3 regions of the Actinoplanes sp. NPDC023714 genome follow, and region 3 is predicted to be linked to each of the others. Evidence: riboswitches for the same ligand, from Rfam matches in the RefSeq annotation. Region 3 holds a riboswitch; each other region holds the start of a gene.
What was found. A riboswitch is a leader RNA that binds a small molecule or an ion and turns the genes downstream of it on or off. The one in region 3 is predicted to bind cyclic di-AMP.
Positions count from the first base shown of each region.

Region 1 (7,745 bases), on a different contig from region 3:
GGTCGGCCACGTCGGGCCGGTCGGCGCCCTCGAGCCAGTCGTCACCGGCGCCGCCGTAGACCTTGTCCCGGCCGTCGTCGCCGAACAGCCAGTCGTCGCCCGCGCCGCCGTAGACGACGTCGTCGCCGATGTAGGCCTGGATCGTGTTGCTCGCCGCGTTTCCGGTGAGCCGGTCGTTGCCCGACCCGGCGGCGATGTTCTCGACATCGGCGCCGACCGTGTCGCCCTCGCCCCTCAGGCCGTCGTCACCCCGGGATCCGTCCAGGTCGACGGTGATGGACTTGGTGTAGGCGCCGTAGTTGACGTAGTCCGTCCCGGAACCGCCGAGCATGACGTCGGCGGCGGTGCCCTCGGTGTATTCGTCTCCCGTCAGGGAGTCGTTGCCGGAGCCACCGTCGAGGTAGTCCCGCCCCTGGTACCCGTCCAGGTTGTCGGATCCGGCCTCGCCGTAGATCTTGTCGTTGCCTTCCTCACCGAACAGGTAGTCGGTGCCGTCGCCGCCGCGCAGCGTGTCGTTCCCGGCCCAGCCGTGGATGGTGTCGTTGCCGGTCCCGCCGTAGATCGTGTCGTTGCCGAAGCGGCCGTCGATGTAGTCGTTCCCGGTGCCGCCGGACAGCCGGTCGCCGAGCGATCCTCCGGTCAGGCGGTCGTTGCCGGTGCCGGCGTCGGCGGTCATCCGCACACCGGTCTTGTTGGTGATCGAGTCGTTGCGGTCGTAGGTGTAGACCCGCACCCGCGTCGGCGACTTCGACAGGCTGCAGCGGACCTTCGTCTTGTCACCCTTGACCTTCTTGCAGCCCTTGCCGGCCTTGACCGCGACCCGATCGTCGATCGTGACGGTCCGGCCGGACCGCGTGACGACCACCTTGTTCTTCGCGCCGGTCGCCGCCTTGTATTCCACGGTGGTCTTGCCGACGACCGCCACGACCCCGGCGGAGGCCGCTTGGGCGGGCGCCGCGATCAGACCGGCGGACACCGTCGCGAGCAGGGTGACGCCGGCACGGGCCAGCCAGGCAGAAAGTGTCATGTGAATCCTCCCCCGGACCCGGCGGGTTGATCACCGCGCAGGGAGCATGATCATAGAACGGTACCGTTTCGACGTCGAGATGCCCTGACGACGCCAGCGGTGCTCGCTCATGGCGGCGGGAAGGTCGGGTAACATGACGCTTCGCGCCCTCGTAGCTCAGGGGATAGAGCATCGGTTTCCTAAACCGTGTGTCGTAGGTTCGATTCCTACCGGGGGCACCACTTTCCTCTGCCGCCCTCCCGGCCCATCCGGGAGGGGACTGTTCTTCGGCGTACCTCTCTATGGTTTTGTCAAAAGACGGCCCGGCAATGGCGCAGAAACGCTGCCAGGGCCGGGCTGCTGCGGTCCTGCCAGACCAATGCCAGCAGCGCGGGTATCTCGATGCCGTCGATCGGAATCGCGGTCAGGTCGGGATAGGCGGCGGCCATCGACTCGCTGAGGACCGCCACGCCGAGCCCGCGGCGAGCCAGGCCGGCGACGGTGTCCGGCGAGGTGGCCGCGAGAGCGACGGAAAGATCAACACCCAGCGCGGCGCGGGCTTGATCGAGCACGTCACGGATGCCGGTTCCCACCGGCAGCGAAATGATCGGGTACGAGGGCAGCGCGGTCACCGGGAGGCGTGCCCGGCCCGCTATCTCCTGGCCGAGGAGCGCGCTGTCCGGCGGGACGAGCGCGACGAGCCGTTCGCTGACTATCACGTGGCTCGCGAGGTGCTCGGGAGGCTCACCTGCCAGCCCGGCCAGCGCCAAATCTAGGTCGCCGGAACGAACGCCGGCCACGAGTTCGCCGGAATTCGCCTCCACCAGTTCGACGTCGATGTCGGGATGTTCGCGATGGAAGGCTGCGAAAGCATCGAAAAAGGGCGCCACCTCGCATCCGATCACCATGCCGATCCGGAGGCGCCCTCTGACCAGCCCGTACACGTCATCGATCGCATCGCGCAGATCGGCTGCGGCGTCGAGTGCCGCGCGGGCGTGCCGCAGTGCCGCCTCACCCGCGTCGGTGAGGCGCGCGACGCGGCCCGAACGGTCGAAGAGCTGGGCGCCGAGCTCGTGCTCCAACGCCTTTATCTGTGCGCTCACGCCCGACTGGGTGATGTGCACCCGCTCCGCGGCGCGGGTGAAGTTGGCCGTCTCGGCGACCGCCACGAAGTACTCGAGCTGACGCAAGTCCATGAGTCATTCTACTGATTGCCAGAAGAACTATGCGTTGGACTTGTGGCGTGCCCTGCGGAACGCTGAAGCCATGACCGAGCAAGCGCACCGACCCGAAGACCTGACCAGGCTGTTCGTCGAGCGTGCAAACGCGAAGGACGCCGACGGCCTGGCTCTCTTATATGAGGAGGATGCAGTGATGGCATACCCGCCGGGCGGCCAGACGCGTGGCCGCGAGGCGATCCGCAAACTATGGGCCGAGTTGCTGCCCCACATGCCCGAGTTCGAGCCCGAGCCGCCGCTTCCGACGCTGATCAGTGGCGACCTGGCTCTCACGTCCACGCCGCCGAGCGACGGTTCGGGCGCGCGGGCTCAGGTCGCACGACGACAGCCCGACGGTACCTGGTTGCGCGTGCTCGACCAGCCGGAGTTCCGGCGACCCGAGTGACCGACCGTCCGGGCGCCCCGAGCGGGACGCCCGGAGTCTCCTTCGCCCGCTCCTAAAGCCTGATCCGCTGACCGACGTAGACGCGGTGAGGGTTACGGAGGACGTCGTCGTTGGCGCGGTAAAGAGCACGCCACCCACCGGCGATGTCGTGCCGGTCGGCGATGCGCGCGAGAGTGTCGCCCCTGCGGATGACATAGGTGCGCGTGGCCGACCGCGAGTTGACCGAAGCGCTCTCCAGAGCTGCGCTACGGCCGGCTGCGGTGCGAACCGTGCGAGCAGCGGTGGAGCGCGCCGCACGGGCCGGAGACTTACGAACCGCTTTGCGGCTCACCTTGACGTTCGCTCGCTTGCCGCAGTGCGGCCAAGCGCCGATTCCCTGTCCACGCAACACACGCTCGGCCACACGGATCTGCTCGACCTTCGTGGCCTGATTCGCGGTCCGGGCGTAACGCGTACCGCCGTAGGCACGCCACGTGCTGCGGCTGAACTGGAGGCCGCCGTAATACCCGTTTCCCGTGTTGATGCGCCAGTTGCCCCCGGACTCGCAGTGGGCGACGGCGTCCCAGTTCACGTCGGCCGGCACGGCCTGCGCAGGCGCGGCGGCGCCCAGCAGGCCCACCGAACCGACGAGACCAGCGACGGCTAGACCGAACGCCAGGTTGACCTGCTTTCGGATTTGCACCATTTCAGTTGTCCTCCACGCCTGCGAGGTCAGCTGTCGGGTTCGGGCAGAGTGGCCCGGCCGCATTGGGCGGCTTCACCCCAAGACGCGTCAGCGCCGAGGAACTCTTGGGTCCCCCGCTCCATGCCTTGAGTTGTGATCCGTGGTCGGCGGCAGGATTCGGCGTTCCGGCCACGGTGCCCGCTCCTGGCGGGCTGCCGACTGAATGTCAACGAACCGATGGCGCGCTACGCCTGGAACCGGTCCGGTGCTGCTGTTAACCCAAATTAGCCCTTTGATCCGAGCTTGTATGGATAACTCGTCAGATTTTCGCCAACCCGCCTACCAGGAGGTTCGCTATGTGCTGCGCACTCTCCACCGAGGGTGCACAATCGGCAGCCATGACCGATCAAGCGCGCGAGTTCGACGTGATCGTCTATGGCGCCACGGGTTTTGTCGGTGTCCTCGTCGCACGGCACCTCGCCGGATTCGCGCCGGCGGGCACACGGATCGCCCTGGCCGGACGGTCGCCGGAGAAACTGGAAGCAGTCCGTCAGCGGCTGAAGGTCGACTGGCCACTCGTGGTCGCCGACGCCACCGACGCTGCTGCGCTCGACACGATGGCCGCTTCGACGCGGGTGGTCATCACGACAGCCGGGCCATATGCGAAGTACGGCCGGGTTCTCGCCCATTCCTGCGCCAAAGCCGGGACGGACTATGTCGACCTGACCGGCGAGGTGCTGTTCGCCCGGGACAGCATCGACGAGAACCACGAGCTCGCCCGCAGTACGGGTGCGCGGATCGTGCACTCCTGCGGATTCGACTCGATTCCCTCCGACATCGGCGTCCACGTGCTGCATTCGCAGGTACAGGCCGACGAGGCGGGCGAGCTGACCGACACGACGTTGGTGGTGACCAGCCTGCGTGGCGGGGTGAGCGGCGGCACGATCGACTCGATGCGGTACCAGGTTGACGTGATGAGCAAGGACCGCGGACTTCGGCGGATCGGGGCCAGCCCCTACTCGCTGAGCCCGGATCGGCAGGCCGAACCCGATCTCGGCCGGCAGGAGGACATGGTCACCATGCCCGCCTCCGAAGTGGATCCCTCGCTGCGCGGACACCTGGCGCCGTTCGTGATGGCGTCATACAACACGCGCGTGGTGCGGCGCAGCAATGCGTTGCGCGGCTGGGCGTACGGCCGGCGGTTCCGGTACCGCGAGGCGATGAGCGTCGGCACCTCGCCGCTCTCCCCCGTGCTGGCGATCGGCACGAAGGTCGCGCTCGGCGGGCTGTTTGTCGGCCTGGCGGTGCCGCCGGTCCGCTACGTCCTGGACCGGGTCCTCCCGAAACCCGGCACCGGGCCGAGCGAGCAGAGACAGAAGTCCGGGCACTTCACGATGGACGTCTTCACCACGACGACGACCGGTACGCGATACACGGCACGATTCCGGGCGAAGGGCGACCCGGGCTACGCGGCGACAGCGGTGATGCTCGGCGAGGCCGCGCTCGCCCTGGCGCTGGACAGAGAGAAGCTGCCGAAGTCTGAGGGCGGGGTGCTGACCCCGGCCACAGGCATCGGCGACGCGCTGGTGGACCGGCTCCGGACCGCCGGCATGGAGATCACGGCACGAAAGCTCTGAGCACGGAGCCGGATTGCCGCAAAGCAGGAGTTGCGGTCGCTGAGACAGCGACGGATCAAAAGTTCACAGCGGATTGCGGGCTATCACGTCGAACACGTGCCAGTGCTTGGGGCCGCTGAAGGCGGGACCGGGGGCGTCTTCCTCGTGCCAGTGTTCGACCTCGAGTCCGGTCAGCAGGGCTCGCAGATCGCCCTCTGACAGGAAGGTCATGGTGGGATCGCCGGACCACGAGTCGCGTTCGCCGAAGAGGTTCACGGCCAGGCGGGCGCCGGGTCGCAGGGCGGCGCGCACGAGGGTCCACAGGCGATCGAAGGAGGTACGCGTTTGGTAGGGCAAGGAGTATCCGGCGTAGATCAGGTCGGCGGCCGGCAGTTCTGACAGGTCCTCGAAGGCGCACACGCGCACGGTGAGCGCGGGGTGCCTGCCTCCGAGGGTGCGGAGGAGACGAAGTTCGGTTCCGGGCTCGCTGTCGTGGGCGAATACCCGCCAGCCGTCCGTGAGCAGGGCAGCGGTCTCCCGGCCGGCGCCACAGCCGAGATCGACAGCGACTCGCTTCCGTGGGCTGGCGCTCGGAACCGAGTCGGTCAGGGCCATGGCTTGGCGGCACAGTTCGCGTACTGGGCGAGTGGATTGGTTCGCGTTGTAGACGGCCCAGTGTCCGGGTGCGTGCCTCATGAGCTGATCATGCCGAAGCAGTACGACGCCGGAGGGCGCACCCATGGCCGGGCACGCCGGAACGATGTGAGCGCGGTGCCAGGGTGCTGGCGGCGTACGGATGAAGATCTGACAAAGGAGGGCATATCGTTATTGAGCGCTGGTCAAGAGCGGTATCGACATGCCGACTGGATATCGATCGCGACTAGCACCGACCGGGCCTTTGTGGGCAGGATTCGGAAGGTGACCGCCGACCCGTTGCCCTATCCGCTGAGGCTGACGGGAACCGGCATCGTCCTGCGCGAGTGGCGTCCGGACGACCTGGACGATCTCGTCGGCCTGCTGGATGAACCGGAGATCGCGCGGTGGACGCCGATGCCGTCACCATTCGACGCCGATGCGGGTCGCGCCTACCTGAAGCGGGCCCAGCAGGGACGCGCCAACGGCAGCCGGATTCAGCTCGCGATCACGACGGATGGTGGACGACCGGTCGGAGAGGTGCTGCTCTTCGCCGTGAACCCGGAGTTGCGGGAGGCGGAGCTCGGGTACCTGATCGGCCGGCCCTTTCGGCGGCGCGGGCTCGCGTCCGGAGCGCTGTCGATGCTGTCCGGCTATGCGTGCCACACGCTGCGGCTTCGCCGGCTGCTGTTGCGGATCGACCCGGCGAACGTGGCGAGCACGGCGGTGGCGCGGCGATGCGGGTACTGGTTGACCGGTGAACCGCCGATCCACCAGGAAGGACCCTATGGGCCCACCACGCTGGACACGTGGGAATACGTCGACGGGCGCTCCGGGACGCGGCAGGAACGGCTGAGAAATGTCGCAGCCCGGCGGTACGGTCGTCGCACCTGAGAAAAGGCAGGCAGCGCTCCGACGGTCGGTGAATGGAGAGGGCGCATGGTCAGTGTGGATCGTGCACGGGTTATGGCTTTCCGGGTGAGGGCGCTTGGACTGGACCGGCGCGTCGATGTCCAGCCTGCCGATTTGGGGGTGCTGGATCTCGGTGTTCAGCAGTACATGCCTGACTCCGCTGAGGTGGCGCTCACCGCTCGGACCAGTGCGGAGCCGGCCGACGAGCGTTTGATCGCGGTGTGGGCCGCACGCGGGGCGCCGCATCTACATCGACGTGAGGATCTGCTGGCGCTGAGTGGGCAGCTGTGGCCGCTCAGCGAGGAGGATGCCCGTTCGCGGATCAAGAGTGGGCAGATTCCGGATGGTGTTGCGCTCGGGATTCGGGCGTTCACGGCTACGGCCGAGGCGTTGCGTGAGGTGGTCACCGGTCCGATCGCCAGGGGCGCGGCCAGCACCGAGGTTAGTAGGCGGGTGCCCGTCGAATTGACGTACGAATGCAGGTCTTGCAAAGCGCGACATATCGCGGGCCATGTCTGGCAGCAAGCGGGTCTCGCCGGTGGTGTGCAGGTTCTGTCGCGGGGCAAGGATGCGCAGCTCGGCCCGATCGAGGATGCTCCGCCGGTGCCTGCCGTGAACGCGGGCATCGAGGGGATCATCGCGAACTACCTGCGGTTCCTCGGGCCGGCCGGGCCGGGCGAGGTGGCCAAGTATCTGGGTGGTTCCGCGGCTGAGATCCGCAAGGTGTGGCCGTCCGGTGATCTCGTGGAGGTCCGGGTCGACGGCCGGAAGGCTTGGCTGCCCGAGTCGGAGATGGCGGCGCTCGAGACAGCCGAGCCGGTCAAGGGTGTGCGCTGGCTGCCTGGCATGGACCCGTTGTTACAGGCGCGCGATCGTGACCTGCTGGTTCCGGACCGGGCCGCGCAGAAGGAGGTGTGGCGGGTCCTGGGCAATCCGGGCGTTCTGCTCGTCGACGGGGAGATCGCCGGGGTCTGGCGGGCGCGGATGGCCGGGCGGAAACGGGTCGACCTGACGGTGAGCCTGTTCGACGGGTTGTCCGCGTCCCGGCGCAAGGAGGCCGAGAAGGAGGCTGCGGAGGTGGCGCGGGCGCGGGGAGTTCCCGAGGCCACAGTGGCGTACGACTGATTGCTGCGAGACTGGGCCGATGCCCACGATCGGATTTCTGCACACGGCGGATGTTCATGTCGAGACGTTCCAGCAGTTGATGGCGGAGTTGGCGCCGGGCTGGGCGGTGCGGCATGTGGTGGACGCGTCGCTGCTCGCGGACGCCCGGGTCGATGGGGTGACGCCT
Region 1 covers NZ_JBFAAR010000008.1:33,602-41,346, reverse strand. Annotated here, with positions in the region: gene AB0G10_RS30130 (calcium-binding protein) at 1-1,027, opposite strand, end outside; tRNA gene AB0G10_RS30125 (tRNA-Arg) at 1,173-1,248, shown strand; gene AB0G10_RS30120 (LysR family transcriptional regulator) at 1,318-2,202, opposite strand; gene AB0G10_RS30115 (nuclear transport factor 2 family protein) at 2,273-2,629, shown strand; gene AB0G10_RS30110 (transglycosylase family protein) at 2,682-3,314, opposite strand; cyclic di-AMP (ydaO/yuaA leader) riboswitch at 3,315-3,486, opposite strand; gene AB0G10_RS30105 (saccharopine dehydrogenase NADP-binding domain-containing protein) at 3,692-4,930, shown strand; gene AB0G10_RS30100 (class I SAM-dependent methyltransferase) at 4,994-5,524, opposite strand; gene AB0G10_RS30095 (GNAT family N-acetyltransferase) at 5,828-6,436, shown strand; gene AB0G10_RS30090 (crosslink repair DNA glycosylase YcaQ family protein) at 6,482-7,579, shown strand; gene AB0G10_RS30085 (hypothetical protein) at 7,599-7,745, shown strand, end outside.
Region 1: another riboswitch for cyclic di-AMP. It lies ahead of AB0G10_RS30110 (transglycosylase family protein); the one in region 3 lies ahead of AB0G10_RS20445 (NlpC/P60 family protein).

Region 2 (7,745 bases), on a different contig from region 3:
CGTCCCCGATCGGCTCCCGGGCGATCGCCAGGCGCCAGTAGAGCGGGCCGAGCATCATGTCGACGGCCAGGCCCGGGTCGGTGCCCTCGGGAAGTTCGCCGCGGGTGACCGCCTGACCCACCAGCTTCTCGGCGAGAGCCTGCTGGTGCGTGCGGAGCGCCCGCTGCAGGGTCTCGGCGATCTGCGGGTTGCGGGCCGCCTCCGCCATCAGGTCGGGGATGATCTGGGACGCGATCCGGTGCTGGAGCGCCCGGCTCACGATCATCATGAGCAGCTCGAGGTCGCCGGCGAAGCTCCCGGTGTCCGGGAGCGGCACCTTGCGCTCGGCGACGTCCGAGACGATCTCCATGACCATCTCGAGCTTGTTGCTCCATCGCCGGTAGATCGCGGTCTTGCCGACCCCCGCACGGCGGGCCACCGCCTCGATGGACAATCGGCCGTAGCCGACTTCCGCCAACTCGTTCATCACCGCGTTGCGGATAGCAACGGTGATGTCGCCTCGGAGCACCGCCGCTCCGGCTGGTGCGCGCTTAACTGTCGCCACAGAGTCACTATAGCGCTACGACGTAACGGTTGCGTTCCGCCGTTTGGTCAGCTACCGTCACAGCCACGTCGATACGAACCCGTTCCAACGGAGACGGTGAACGCCTGTCATGCTTGTCAGCTGTGTCCTCGCGCAAGCCACCGGAGCCCCCCGCCTCCGCCGGGCCGACTAGATCGGAGCACCATCCCATGCCAGAGACGGCGGTCGCCGAGACCGGCACCGAGCTCTCGCCCAAGGAGCTCGCTCGCCGGCACGGTCTGACGGCGTCCGGGCGGCTTCCCAGCCTGCCCGAATACACGCGTCAGCTCCTCTCGTACCGGCACTTCATCCAGTCGCACGCCAGCGCGAAGATGTCGTCCTCGCTCGGCAGCACCAAGCTCGGCACGGTGTGGCAGGTCCTCACGCCGATCATCAACGCCGCGGTCTACTACCTGATCTTCGGTGTGATCATCGGGACCAGCAAGGGCATCGACAACTTCCCGGCGTACCTCTGCATCGGCGTGTTCGTGTTCCAGTTCACGCAGTCGATCGTGCAGACCGGGATCAACGCGATCACCGGCAACCTGGGCCTGATCCGGGCGCTGCACTTCCCGCGGGCCAGCCTGCCGCTCTCGGCCGCCCTCGTCGAGATCCGCAACTTCATGGTGGCCCTGCTGGTGCTGATGGGCATCGTCCTGATCACCGGCGAGCCGATCACGGTCGAGTGGCTGCTGCTGCTCCCGCTGCTGGCGCTCCAGTCGCTCTTCAACACCGGCCTGGCCATGTTCATGGCGCGGTACGGCTCCAAGAACCGCGACATCAAGCAGCTGATCCCGTTCATCATGCGCTTCTGGATGTACGGCTCGGCCGTGCTCTACCCGGTGACCCTGTTCACCGAGAAGCTGGACGGCTGGCAGCTCGCCCTCGTCGAGGCGAACCCGATGCTCATCTTCATCGAGCTGTTCCGCCACGCGCTGCTGGAGAACGTCACGCTGGCCGGCACGCCGACCATGCTGTGGATCCAGGCACTGGCCTGGAGCGCGGTCGTCGGCATCGGCGGATACGTCTACTTCTGGCGCGGAGAGAAGGGCTACGGCCGTGGCTGACAACGAGCTCGTCCCGACCGTCATCGCGGACAACGCCCACATCATCTACAAGGTGCACAGCTCGGCCTCGCCGGGCAGCGGCAGCCCGCTCGCCAGCTTCAAGCGCCTGGTCACCAACACGAAGGCCGCCAACGTCAAGGAGGTGCACGCCGTCAAGGGCGTGAGCTTCACGGCGTACAAGGGCGAGGCCATCGGCCTGATCGGCAGCAACGGCTCGGGCAAGTCCACGCTGCTCCGCGCGGTCGCCGGCCTGCTGCCGGTCTCCAAGGGCGCGATCTACGCGGCCGGCCAGCCCTCGCTGCTCGGCGTGAACGCGGCCCTCATGAACGAACTGCCCGGCGAGCGCAACGTCGAGCTCGGCTGCCTCGCCATGGGCATGTCGCCGGCCGAGGTGAAGGCCAAGAAGGACGAGATCATCGAGTTCTCCGGCATCAACGAGCGCGGCGACTTCTCGTCGTACCCGATGCGGACGTACTCCTCCGGCATGGCGGCCCGGCTGAAGTTCTCGATCGCGGCGGCGAAGAAGCACGACGTGCTGCTGATCGACGAGGCGCTGGCGACCGGTGACGCCAAGTTCCGCCGGCGCAGCGAGCAGCGGGTGCGTGAGCTGCGGGCCGAGGCCGGAACGGTCTTCCTGGTCAGCCACAGCGAGCAGTCGATCCGGGACACCTGCGACAGGTGCATCTGGCTGGAGTCGGGGCTGATCCGCGCGGACGGCCCGACCGACGAGGTCATGCGCGAGTACGAGGCGTACATGCGGAAGTGAAAAAAGGGCGGGCCGCGAGGCCCGCCCTTTCCCGTCTCAGCGCACTTCTGCTCTAGCGCACCGACAGATGCACGTGGTTCGTGTGATCGCTGGATGGGTCGCCGCCCGCGCCGCTGTAGGACTTCCAGCCACTGCTCGGCAGCCAGATCCGGCGGTACCAGATCACGTAGAGCACGTCGAGCGCGTCCGCGTTGTTGATGAAGTAGTTCGCCAGGTTGGTGCCGTACGTCTTGCTCGCCCCGGTCGCGTCCCCGCCGAAGCCGTTCTTGTCGGCCGCGAAGTCACAGGCCCGGCCCTTCGGGTGCTCACCGCTGTTCTGCTCGCGGAAGCAGTGCACGTAACGCGTGAAGCCGTCGCTCTGGGCCTGCTTCAGGGCGTGCGACATGCGCGGGGTGATGCAGCCGCCGCTGGTCGGGTCGTTCACGGAGCAGCCGGAGCCGGAACCGCTCGGCGCCGGGTCGGCCTTGGCGCTGCCGCCGCCGTCGCTCGACGAGGAGGCGTCCGCGCCCTGGTTCGCCTTCTTCAGCGCCGTCTCGGCCTGGAGCTTCTTCTTCGCCATCACGTTGACCTGCTTCTGCTGGTCCTTCACGGTGGCGTCGATGGCGAGCTTCGCCTTGCGCTGCGCGTCGAGGGTCGTCTTGAGATCCTCGATCGCCTTGTTCTGGTCAGCCGCGACTGTCGACAGGATCATGGTCCGGTCGATGAAGCTGCCGGTGTCGCTCGCGTTGACCAGAGCGGACATCCCGCCGAGCCGGCCCGAGGTGTAGGCCTGGGCGGCGATCTCGTCGAGCGCCGCCTGCTGCGGGCCGACCTGCTCGTCCAGCTTCTTCAGGGTCGCGGTCAGCTCGGTCTGCTTCTGCTTGGACGTCTTCAGCTTCGCCTTCGCCTCGACGTAACCGCGGGAGGCGTCCTCGAGCTGCTCGACGAGAGACTTCGAGCCGCCCTCGCCGTCGTCACCGTTGTCGCCGGGGGCCGCGCTCGCCGGGGACGCCACGACCGCCAGCCCGCACACGGCGAGCAGCAGCCCCATGACAGCCGCCATCCGCCGCGCAGTCTTTCGCTGCACAGGTAAATTCCTTCCGTCGGCCGCCGACCGAGTTAGCTGACGGGTTCGGGACGAAGGAAATCCCTACCGCGGTTGCGGATTCACCCCGAGGAATATGTGGTTCCCCGGCTCGCCGCAGGGGGCGATTAGGCGGCGGTCCCCGGGTGGGAACCGCGTCCGACCATACCCACTCAATCGACAGATCGACAGTTCTCGTACGGTGCGCAATGGTGTGGCCACGCGAGGTGAGATGATTACGGAAAGTCGTTGTGCGGTAACAGTTTTGACCGTTCCGCGGTCCTGAAGCAACGCCATTCCTCAGGTAAACTCGGCGCCGGTCCTGCCAGGACGGCACCGCCCCCGAGGAGCCGGCAGGCCGCCGCCCAATCGTCGGAAGACGAGCCGGGGAACCAGGTCAGTGGGGTGAATCCGCCTTCGGGCGGTAGGGATCTCTTCCGTCCCGAACCCGTCAGCTAACTCGGTCGGCGGTGACAAGGAAGGAACTGTTGATGACCGCACGTCCCCGCCGGTGGCTGACCCTTGCCCTGGCGCCGCTCGTGGCCGCCACGGCCCTGCTCCTGGTGCCGGTGACCCCGGCGTCCGCGGAGCCGAGCGGCTCGTCCTCGACCGCCAAGGAGGACGATGACGACGCCTTGCTCTCCGATGTGATCGAGGCCTCGAACCGCCGTTACGTGACCGCCAAGGCGGCCGTGACGAAGTCCACCAAGGCGCAGGCCAAGCTCAACGTCGAGATCAAGGCGGCGGAGAAGCGGCGCGACGAGCTGATCCCCGAGGTCAACTCGATCGCCCGCGAGCAGTACGTCACCGGCAACCTGAGCGCCGTCGGCTTCCTGCTCGGCGCCAGCTCGTCGAACGACTTCCTGAAGAAGGCGATCTCCCTCGAAGAGATCAACAAGTTGCACGACGAGAAGCTCGGCGAGCTCAACGACGCTATCGCGACGGTCACCGAGAAGAAGGCCAAGCTCGACGCCGAGGTCAAGGCGCAGAAGCAGAACACCGCGCTGATGAAGAAGCAGAAGGACGCGGCGGAGAAAGCCCTGAAACTGGTCGGTGGCGACGCGCTCACCGAAGGTTTCGTGGTCGCCAAATCTCCGGTCGCCGCCGCTGCTCCGCGCAACTCCAGTGGCGGTTTCTCGGCGGAGGGCTGCACCGAGAACGACCCGACCACGAACGGCTGCGTCACCAAGCGCACTCTGCACATGTACAAAGAGGTGAAGAAGGCCGGCTTCGACATGTTCGTCGGCTGCCACCGCGACGGCGGGCCGTTCGAGCACCCCAAGGGCCGGGCCTGTGACTGGTCGCTGCAGAAGAGCGGATTCTCCTCGGCGCACAACGACAAGATGATGAAGTACGGCAACGACCTCATGGCGTTCCTGGTGCGGAACGCCGACAAGCTCGGCATCTACTACGTCATCTGGTACAAGAAGATCTGGTTCCCGGCCTCGGGCTGGAAGGCCTACCACGGCGTCAGCGACCACACCGACCACGTACACGTGTCGATGCTCTGAAAGCTCCTCGCGGCCAGAGACGAGAATGCCCCCGTCCGATCAGGACGGGGGCATTTCGCTGTGCCGCGGTCAGTGCGTGGCGCGGCGCACCGGCGCCCGGCCGTGCGGCTGGGCCGGCGCCGGGCCGACGTGGCCGGCCGGCGGGATCGCCATGGTCACCGGACGGACCTGGGTGACCTCGACCTCCTTGCCGTGGTGCAGCAGCGTGAGCCGGGCCGAGCCGCCACCGTTGCGCAGCGAGTACGTCACCTCGTCGCCGGTCACGCTGACCCGCAGCCGCAGGCCGCGCCAGAGCAGCGAGAACTCCATGTGGTTGATCCGGCTGGGCAGCCGCGGCGCGAAGCTCAGCTGGCCGTTGAAGTCACGCATGCCGCCCAGACCGGCGACCAGCGAGATCCAGGTGCCGGCCAGCGACGCCACGTGCACGCCGTCCCGGGCGTTCTGGTGCAGGTCGTGCAGGTCCATCAGGGCGGCCTCGCCCAGATAGTCGTGCGCCAGCTCCAGGTGCCCGGTCTCGGCGGCGAGCACCGCCTGGATGCACGCGGAGAGGGACGAGTCGCGGACGGTCCGCGCGTCGTAGTACGCGAAGTTGCGCTGCTTCTCCTCCGCGGTGAACGCGTCACCCCGGATGTACATCGCCATGACCAGGTCGGCCTGCTTGATCACCTGCTTGCGGTACAGGTCGAAGTACGGGAAGTTCAGCAGCAGCGGGTAGCCCTCGGCCGGGGTGTTCTCGAAGTCCCACTCCTGGAGCCGGGTGAAGCCCTCGCACTGCTGGTGGACGCCGAGCTCCTTGTCGTACGGGATGTGCACCGCGGCGGCGGCATCCCGCCACGACGCGGCCTCCTCGTCGTCCACCCCGAGCTTGCGGGCCAGATCCGGGTGACGCTTGCAGGCGTCGACCGCGGTCATCAGGTTCTGCTGCGCCATCAGGTTGGTGTAGATGTTGTCGTTGACCACGGCGGTGTACTCGTCCGGGCCGGTCACGCCGTCGATGTGGAAGCGGCCGTGCCGGTCGTGGTGGCCGAGCGAGCGCCACAGCCGGGCCGTCTCGACGAGCAACTCCAGGCCGACCTCACGCTCGAAGTCGTAGTCGCCGGTGGCCTGGACGTAGCGCCGGACCGCGTCGGCGATGTCGGCGCCGATGTGGAAGCCCGCGGTGCCGGCCGGCCAGTACCCGGAGCACTCCTGGCCGCGGATGGTCCGCCACGGGAAGGCCGCGCCCTGCAGCCCGAGGGTCTGCGCGCGCTCCCGGGCCAGGTCGAGCGTCGAGTGCCGCCAGCGCAGCACGTCGGCCGCGGCGGAGGGCTGGGTGTAGGTGAGCGCCGGCAGCACGAACGTCTCGGCGTCCCAGAAGGTGTGGCCGTCGTACCCGGGGCCGGTGAGGCCCTTCGAGCCGATCGGGCGCTTCTCGGCCCGGGCGCCGGCCTGCAGCGTGTGGAAGAGGCCGAAGCGGACCGCCTGCTGGACCTCGGCGTCGCCCTCGACCTTGACGTCCGAGTGGTCCCAGAAGGCGTCGAGGTATTCCTGCTGCTGCTGCACCAGGCCCTCCCAGCCGTCCAAACGGGCGCTCGCGAGCGCGGCGCCGACCTGGTCGCGCAGGGCGGGCAGCGAGCGCATGCTGGACCATCCGTACGCCGCCAGCTTGACCACCCGCAGCTTCTGGCCCGGCTCCAGCCGGCAGGCGACGGTGGTCCGCAGCCAGTCGGGGTGCCCCTCGGTGGTGATGGCGTGCCGGCCCGGCGTATCCACCAGGTGCTCCATGGCCGCGGCCATCCGCAGGTCACTGGCCTTGGTGCGGTGCACCAGGATGCCGCCGGTGCGCTGCTCCATCATCTCCTCGGCCTGCAGCGGCCGGTCCAGCACCGCGGCGACCCGGGGGTCCTTGCTCATCGGCGGCAGCTGCTCGTTCGCCACGAGCTCGGACTGGAGGATCAGCCGGGCGGCGCCCTCCAGCGGCTCCACCTCGTAGAGGAAGGCGACCACGGCCCGCTGTGTGAACGAGACCAGGCGTACGGTGCGCACACGGATGCCCTGGCCCGACGGGGACACCCACTCGACGATCCGCTCCAGCGTGCCGGCCCGCAGGTCCAGGCAGCGCTCGTGGGACCGCAGCTCGCCGTAGCGGACGTCGAACGGCTCGTCGTTGACGAGCAGGCGCATCAGCTTGGCGTTGGTGACGTTGACCATCGTCTGGCCGGACTCGGGGAACCCGTACCCCGCCTCGGCGTGCGGCAGGGGCCGCAACTCGTAGAACGAGTTGAGGTAGCTGCCGGGCAGGCCGTGCGGCTCGCCCTCGTCCAGGTTTCCGCGTATCCCGATGTGGCCGTTCGAGAGTGCGAACACCGACTCGGACTGGGCCAGCAGGTCCAGGTCGAGCCGGGTCTCCCGGATGTGCCATGGGTCGACGGGGTAGGCCCGTTCACGGATCACGGTCGTGCCTCTCGGTACTGAATATGAGGTCTCAGAGAAGTTCGGAAAGATCGGTGACGACCACGTCGGCACCGTGTTCACGCAGCGCCTCGGCCTGGCCGACGCGGTCGACGCCGACGACGAGGCCGAAGTCGCCGGCCCGGCCGGCCTCGACGCCCGCCAGCGCGTCCTCGAAGACGACGCAGGCCGCCGGGTCCGCGCCGAGGAGCTTCGCCGCGTACAGGAAGGTGTCCGGCGCCGGCTTGCCGGGCAGGCCCTGCTCACGGGCCACCACGCCGTCGACGCGCACCTCCAGGAGGTCGGCGATGCCCGCCGCCACCAGGACGTCCCTGCAGTTCGCGCT
Region 2 covers NZ_JBFAAR010000012.1:53,672-61,416, forward strand. Annotated here, with positions in the region: gene AB0G10_RS37055 (TetR/AcrR family transcriptional regulator) at 1-544, opposite strand, end outside; gene AB0G10_RS37060 (ABC transporter permease) at 733-1,629, shown strand; gene AB0G10_RS37065 (ABC transporter ATP-binding protein) at 1,622-2,395, shown strand; gene AB0G10_RS37070 (hypothetical protein) at 2,448-3,461, opposite strand; cyclic di-AMP (ydaO/yuaA leader) riboswitch at 3,467-3,603, opposite strand; cyclic di-AMP (ydaO/yuaA leader) riboswitch at 3,811-3,945, shown strand; gene AB0G10_RS37075 (hypothetical protein) at 3,950-4,969, shown strand; gene AB0G10_RS37080 (glycoside hydrolase family 65 protein) at 5,039-7,402, opposite strand; gene AB0G10_RS37085 (beta-phosphoglucomutase family hydrolase) at 7,434-7,745, opposite strand, start outside.
Region 2: another riboswitch for cyclic di-AMP. It lies ahead of AB0G10_RS37075 (hypothetical protein); the one in region 3 lies ahead of AB0G10_RS20445 (NlpC/P60 family protein).

Region 3 (7,745 bases):
AAGGGCAACTGGTCGTACGACGCCGGTCAGCAGGTCATCTACTCCGGCCGCTCGACGACCGGCGACCAGAAATACACGGTCAGCTACCTGCGCCCGCGCTACACGGCGGCGCAGCTGCGGACCGCCGAGCCGCTGCCCGAGGACGACCCGCTGCGCCGGCAATACACGGCGGCACCGCAGGACGACGCCGTGCAGGCGAAGGTGGACGAGCTCGTCGAGGGCGAGGAAACCCAGTACGACAAGGTCCGGGCGATCTACGACTCGTTCTCCTCGAAGAACGGGTTCCGCTACAACCTCGCCACCCAGAACAGCGGCAACGCCTCGGAGATCGCGGCGTTCCTGGAGAACAAGGTCGGCTACTGCCAGCAGTACGCGGCCGCGATGGCGTGGATGGTGCGGGCCGCCGGGATCCCGGCCCGGGTGGCGTTCGGCTTCACCCGGGGCACCGCCCTCGACGACAACACCTACCAGATCACCAACCGGAACGCGCACGCCTGGACCGAGGTCTACCTCGACGGCTTCGGCTGGGTGCCGTTCGACGCCACCCCGGCGAGCAGCGTCACGGGTTCGGCTCGCTCCTCGTGGGCGCCGGACGTAGAGCGTCCCGAGCCGGAGCCGTCCAGCTCCACCGGCGCTGCCGTACCGGGGACCGGCTCGTCGGCCGCTCCGGGCCGCGCCGAGCGTCCCGAGCAGGCTAACGACGGCGCCACCTCCAGCATCGACGAGGGTGTCGTCCCGGACGACGGCTCGTGGATGCCGCTGTTCGTGGCGGCCGGCATCGCGCTGGTCCTGGCGATCCTGCTGATCCCGGCGTTCCTCCGGGTCCTGCTCCGCCGCCGGCGGCACGCCGCCACGGCGGGCGTCCCGGCCCCGGTCGTGACCACCACGCCCGGTGGTGGCGGGGCGATCAGTGACATCACGGTGACGACCGAGTCGGCCCGCGCCCGCGAGGACGCGCACGCCGCCTGGGACGAGCTGATCGACACGATGGTCGACTTCCGGGTGCCGGTGGACCCCACCGAGACCCCCCGGGTGACGACCCGCCGCCTGGTCAAGGACACCCTGCTCAACGGCGAATCGGCCGAGGCCGCGTCGCTGCTGGGCCGGGCCGAGGAGCGCGCCCGCTACGCCCGCCTGCCCCTCCAGGGCGCCGAGCTCACCGCGGCACTCCGCCAGGTCCGCGCCGGCCTGTCCGGCACCGCCTCGTTCCGCACCAGGGCGAGAGCGGCCCTCCTGCCCCCGTCGGTCCTGCTGAGCTGGCGTCTCGGCATCGCCGAGCAGTCAGCCCGAGCCGCCGAGGCAGCGACCCGCCTCCGCGACGCGGCGACCCGTTTCAGTCCGCGGAGGTTGCTCACCCGAGCCCGCTGACCGATGAACGGTCCGAGAGGGCGGGGCGCTGTTCCGGCGCCCCGCCCTCTCACCGTCTCCGAGTCGTGGGTGCCTCACCCGCAGCGCCGATCCGCGCCCGGTCAGCGAGCCACAACGGTGCGCCGACTGAGATCGACCATGCCGGCCGGTGCGATTGCGGTGATTTCGCGGCCGATCGGGGAGCGATCCCCGGCCGATCCAAGCCGCAGGAGCGTGAGCCGGCTGCAGCGCGTGGTTCACAAATCGGGCGCCGGACAGCAATGGGATACAGCTCGCCTCGCATACGCGAGAAGCCGGCAGATGTCGTCCCCGCCGGCTGCGCTTCACGGCTGTCTCGGTGCCCGTTTTGTCACGCTTATGTGCAGCCAGTCGGGGCTGGCTGTACGCCAGTGTCGGGTCGCCGCCCGTTTTGTCGCTCTGTGGTGCAGCCGAAGCGAATGGACGAGTCCGGCTGCGGCGTGTGGTTCACAAAACGGGCGCTGGACAGCCATGGTGTGCAGCCGGTGAAGGGGCCGCTCGGCGAAATGGATGGGTGACGGTGCTTGGAGCGCCACGAACCGCCGGGGCCGGCGGCTACGGGCGCCGGCGGAAGGTGGCCGCAGGTGTGGTGCGCCACGGGACGGGCGCTGATGCGGTCGGGGACGCGGTAGGTCGTACGGAAAAGGAGGGGTCAGGCCCGGCGCGCGGTGTATCGCCAGCGCAGCACGATCGCGGTCGAGATGGCGAAGCCGATGGCGGCGGGGGCCAGGGTGGCGGCGTTCATCGAGCCCGGGGAGGCCACGGCGGCGCCGATGACGGCGTAGGTGACCGTGGAGGGGATGGCGGCGATCGTGGTGCCGAGGAGGTAGCGCTTGCGGCAGACCGAGGTGGTGCCGTAGGCGTAGCCGACCAGGCCGAAGGGGGCCAGCGGGAGGAAGCGGACCAGGAGGACGGCGGCCAGGCCGCGGCGGTTGAGCCAGCCGTCGAGGCGGTCGAGCTTGCTGCCGGCGCGGGCCTTCAGGGCGCCGCGGCCGGCCCAGCGGCCCGCGTAGTAGGTGGCCGTCGCCGCGATGATGGCGGCGGCCAGGGCGGCGATCGCGCCCGTCGCGGCGCCCAGCAGGAGGCCGCAGAGGAGGGTGATCGCGGTACGGGGGACCAGCACCGAGAGGAGCAGGCCGCCCACCACCGCGACGGCGGCGGGGGCGACCGCACCCAGGGTCTCGACGCTCGCGCCGATCTCCCGCAGCGGGAGCGTGGCGGCGGCGATCGCGAGAGCGCCCACCACGGCGCCGAGGGAGCCGAAGCGGATGAGACGGCGCTTCCATGAGAAAGGAACGGCGTCCTGAGGGCGTGCAGCGATCAGGATGTCGGTCATGCAGGCGTACCGCCCCAACTGTCGTCGGTTCAGAACAAAGTCAAACTGCGCTCGCGGCCTCGAGCCGTTCCTGCCGGAGCCGGTCGGCCCAGGTGTCATCCAGGGGCGCAAGCCTATCCGCGCCCGTTGACCAGCGCAGTAGCAGATCGGCTATCGCTGGGTTGCGAGCGAGCGCCGGGCCGTGGGAGTACGTTCCGAGGATCTTCCCCGCCCACGCTCCCTCGGTCTGGCCGTCGTTGCCGATCCCGGCGGTGACCCGGGCCAGCGGCGCGGCGTGCGCGCCGAGATGGGTGCGCCCACCGTGGTTCTCGAACCCGGTCAGGGGCGGCAGCCCGAGCCGCGGGTCGATGTCACCGCGGATCTCTCCGACCGCCCGGGTGACGCCCCGGTCCGAGGTTATGTCGAGCAAACCGAGACCCTGACACTTCGCCCCTTTTGCGAAGAATGAGTGCCCGAAGAGCTGATATCCGGCGCAGATCGCGAGGACGGCCGCACCCTGATTGACCGCGCGGTGCAGACCGCCGTCGGTGATCAGGCGCTGCGCGGCGAGGGCCTGCGGGCCGTCCTCGCCGCCGCCGATCAGGTAGATGTCGGCAGTGGTCGGCATCTGCTGGTCGGAGCGGACCTCGTAGGTCTCCACCGGGATGCCGCGCGCGGCCGCCCGGTGGGCCAGGATCAGCAGGTTGCCCCGGTCGCCGTAGGTCGACAGCAGATCGGGGTAGATCCACACGATCCGGAGGCTCTCAGTTGACACGGTCCAACTCCGCTCGGATGTCCTGGAACGCCGTGTAGTTGGCGATCACTTCGAGACGGCCCGGCGGCACCGCCGCGAGCGCCTCGTCGAATCTCTGTACGTGCCGGAACGGCACCTGGTTCACCTGGAGCCGGACGGCCAGGTCGTAGGCGCGGTCGCCGGTGATCAGCACCGGGCGGTTGCGCAGCGGGGAGAAGTCGACGTCGTAGAGCCACGACGTGTCGAAGCCGTCGGGGTCCCGCGCGTTGATGGAGAGCAGTGTCGGCGCCTGCTCGGCCATGTCGAACGCCTCCAGCCAGCTGGCCGGGTTCTTGGCGAGCAGCAGCCGGATGTTGCGGCCGTCCCGGTCGACCTGCGCGTAGCGGCCGGCGATCGAGGTGACCCGGGCGAGCCGGGGGAGTGCCTCGATCGGGCGGACGCCGAACTCGGCCGCGACGGCGAGCGCGGTCGCCGCGTTCCCGATGTTGACCTTGCCGGGCAGCTGGAGCTTCACGAGGTGCCAGTCGCCGCGCGGGTCGATGACGCCCTCGTCCTCGACCTGCCAGCCGGGCCGCGGGCGGCGCAGCGGGCAGCCGGTGCACCACCAGTCGCCGTTCTGCCGCTCGATCGGGTGGCCGCTCTCCGGGCAGACGAACGAGTCGTCCAGCCAGCGCTGGCCGGCGCTGAACCAGGTGGTCTGCGGGCTGCTGCTCGCGGCCCAGACGACCATCGGGTCGTCCGCGTTCGCCACGACTTTGATGCTCGGGTGGTTGGCGAGCGCCACCTTCCACAGCTGCGCCATCATCGCCACCTCCTTGGCCCGGTCCAGCTGGTCCCGGGAGAGGTTGAGCAGCGCCACCACCTTGGGCCTGGTGGCCTCGATGACCTGGGGGAGGTAGTGCTCGTCCACCTCCAGCACGGCGAACGGGGTGTGTCCCTCCTTCGCCAGCGCCGAGGTGTGGCCGGTCGGCATGTTGGCGCCGAACGAGTTGGTGGCGACCCGGCCGAGGACGCCGACGGCGGCCGCGGTGAGACGGGTCGTGGTGGTCTTGCCGTTGGTCCCGGAGACGAGCGCGACAGCGCGCCCGGACGAGAGGTGGGCCAGAAGGTCAGGGTCGATCTTGAGGCCGATCCAGCCGCCGATCACTGAACCGTCGCCGCGTCCCGCGGCCCTGGAGAGCGCCGCCGCGGTCTTCGACGCAGTGGTCGCGACCTTGGCGATGAGAGGCATCTTCCCGTCCGTCACGCCAGCGAGGGTACCGGACCGGAAGGTTACGTCGAGTTGCCGACCGGTCAAGATCACGTGCGCTCGGAGTTTGTGGTGCTCCCGACGTTTTGACCTAGGTGTGAGGTTGATCCTCCGGCAATTGTGTGTTCTGTTTCACCCGTAACTTTCGACCATGAGTGAGCACCCGGTTCCCCTCCGTGGTGGCAAATGTCTCCGGCCGGTAACAAACCGGACACCTACATTTGTGCCAATCACTCTGCGTGACTTTTTCGGCGCTAACGATCATGCGGAACGTCAGGTACCAAGGTTGGGCCGGGCACAACCGCCCGGCTCGCACCGGACGGCTCACGCCGAGCCCTGCCCCGGGTTGGACGGTGCGACCACTGCTCCATCGGTTCAACCACAAAGGCATTCGGGGGCAGGGACGGGGGAACCATTTCCGGCCGGTACCGCTCAACATCGGCCTCGGGGTGAAGTCGCCTCCCGCGACCGGGCACACCTTCCCGCCCGAACCCGACAGCTAACCTCGCAGGCGTGCCGGAGGGAATTCTCTACCGTGCACGAACACAGTTCGCGCCGTGGCCGCCGCATGTCTTCTCGCGGCGCCGGCACTGTCGCACTGTCTCTGGGTCTCTGCCTCTGCGCCGGCCAGCTGGTCGCCACCGCGTCCCCCGCGGCCGCGGCTGCCAGCACCGCGCCGGTCGTGAAGACGGTCGCCGCCACTCAGGCGGCCGCCACGGTGAAGCCCAAGCTGACCGCCAAGGCCAGCACCCGGAAGCTCCCCTGGGGCTCCACCCTCAAGGTGACCGCCAAGGTCATCGACCCGCGCACCGGCAAGGTCGCCAAGGGCACGGTCCGGCTCCAGGGCCTGGTCGGCGGCAAGTGGCGGACGTGGGACACGGCGACCTCCAAGAGCGGTGCCGTGTCGCTCACGTACAAGCCGAAGAACACGTACTACGTCCGCACGCTCTTCACCGGCTCCGGCTACAGCAGCGCCTCCACCGGCAAGGTGAAGATCACGGTCAAGGCCAGCGGTGCCAAGATCCTCGCCGAGGCCAAGAAGCACAAGGGCTCGCTCTACAAGTACGGCGCGGCCGGCCCCAAGCGCTTCGACTGCTCGGGCTTCACCAAGTACGTCTACAAGAAGGCGGCGGGCAAGAAGCTGCCGCACAAGGCGAACTCGCAGCAGAAGTACGGCACCAAGGTCGCCAAGAGCAAGAAGAAGGTCGGCGACCTGATCGTGTTCCGCAACGGGTCGTACGGCTACCACGCCGGGATCTACGCCGGCAACGGCTACATCTACGACTCGCCGCACACCGGCGCCCGCGTCGGCAAGCACAAGATCTGGAGCAAGAACTACGTCGTGCGGCGTCTCGTCGCCTAGTAGTAGGTAGTAAGTAAGGAAGAGCCGGGCGGCGTGGTGGCGCCGGCTGGAGTTCGAACGCCTTGTGGGGTGTGACCCGATCGCCTGGGTCACGCCCCACAGGCGTTTCTTCAGGACCTTCTTCTGTACGACCTACCGCGTCCCCGACCGCATCAGCGCCCGTCCCGTGGCGCACCACACCTGCGGCCACGTTCCCCCGGCGCGACCCGCCGCCGGCCCCGGCGTGCCCTCACCCTCCCAGCCTCCCGCCCCCGGCGGGCCCGCGCCCTCCCGGCTGCCCGCCCGCGGCGTGCCCGACCTCCCGGCTGCCCGCCCGCGGCGTGCCCGCCCTCCCGGCCGCCCGCCCGCGGCGGGCCCCACCTTCCGGCCCGGCGGCCCGCTTCACCCCACCGGAGGGCTCCACTTCGCTCCACCGGGCGCCTCCACTTCCCTCCACGGGGAGCGAAACGGGAGGGCTCCCACAGTGTGAACGCGGAGTTATCGGACTCGCTGGGGTCGATGTCGGAAACCAGACGTCGTCGATCATGGTCTGGCCCTCCACTCCGGCCCACCGCCTGTGAACTGGGGATTCGTCCGCGAAAAGGCCTCGCGAGCGGCTCCATTCGGGTTGCAGGTGGAGGGAAGTGGAGTAGAGTGGGGCGCAGTGGCAGGACCGAGGAACCGAACCGGGACTGCCGGCCCGAGTTGACAGGCGAGACCGTTCCACCGCGAAGGAACGCGACGCCACGGCAAGGGGGGTTGGCCGATGTTCCTCGGCACGCATACCCCGCGCCTGGACGAGAAGGGCCGGCTGATCCTCCCGGCGAAGTTCCGTGACGAGCTGGCGGGAGGTGTCGTGATCACGAAAGGGCAGGAGCGCTGTCTCTACGTGTTCCCGATGCCGGAGTTCCAGCGGCTCGCCGGTCAGCTGCGTGAGGCGCCGGTGACGAACAAGGCCGCCCGGGCATACAGCCGGGTGTTCTTCGCCAGCGCCCACGACGAGGTTCCCGACAAGCAAGGCCGGGTGACGATCCCGGCGCACTTGCGGGAATACGCGAGCCTCGGCCGCGACCTCGTGGTGATCGGCGCCAGCACCAGGGTCGAGATCTGGGACAAGCAGTCCTGGGACGACTACCTCACGGCGAGCGAGGAAGAGTTCGCCGACATCGAGGAGGGGGTGCTGCCCGGCGGACTGTAGGCGTGGCACCTCGGTGGGCCGCACCACGGCCCGGACGCCACTGCCGCCGTACTGCGAGATCTCCAGCCGCTCCCGCTCCTGGCGCCTCTTCCCCGGCGCCAGGCGCGTGTCCGGGCCGGCCACGCCGGCGCCGGGCAGAGCGGATGGGGATCTGGCGGTACGGACAGGCGGCCGGGCCGAAATCGTCGGCCGAGTAAGGGAAACACCGTAGGTGAGACACGTGAATGGGCAGGCTATGGGGGTCGTCATGGGGGAGCCGCGGGGCACGCATGTGCCGGTGCTGCTCGAGCGCTGTCTCGAGCTGCTCGCTCCCGGGCTGGCGCTCCCGGGCGCCGTTCACGTCGACTTCACGCTGGGTCTGGGCGGGCACGCCGAGGCGGTTCTCGAGCGGTTCCCGGACGTCGTCCTGATCGGGCTCGACCGGGACACCGAGGCGCTCGCTCACGCGCGGCACCGGCTCACCCGCTTCGCGGACCGGACACATCTGGTGCACGCCGTCTA
Region 3 covers NZ_JBFAAR010000004.1:237,176-244,920, forward strand. Annotated here, with positions in the region: gene AB0G10_RS20425 (DUF3488 and transglutaminase-like domain-containing protein) at 1-1,368, shown strand, start outside; gene AB0G10_RS20430 (VTT domain-containing protein) at 2,039-2,722, opposite strand; gene AB0G10_RS20435 (glutamine amidotransferase) at 2,763-3,476, opposite strand; gene AB0G10_RS20440 (MurT ligase domain-containing protein) at 3,466-4,686, opposite strand; cyclic di-AMP (ydaO/yuaA leader) riboswitch at 5,066-5,233, shown strand; gene AB0G10_RS20445 (NlpC/P60 family protein) at 5,273-6,067, shown strand; gene mraZ (division/cell wall cluster transcriptional repressor MraZ) at 6,813-7,244, shown strand; gene rsmH (16S rRNA (cytosine(1402)-N(4))-methyltransferase RsmH) at 7,480-7,745, shown strand, end outside.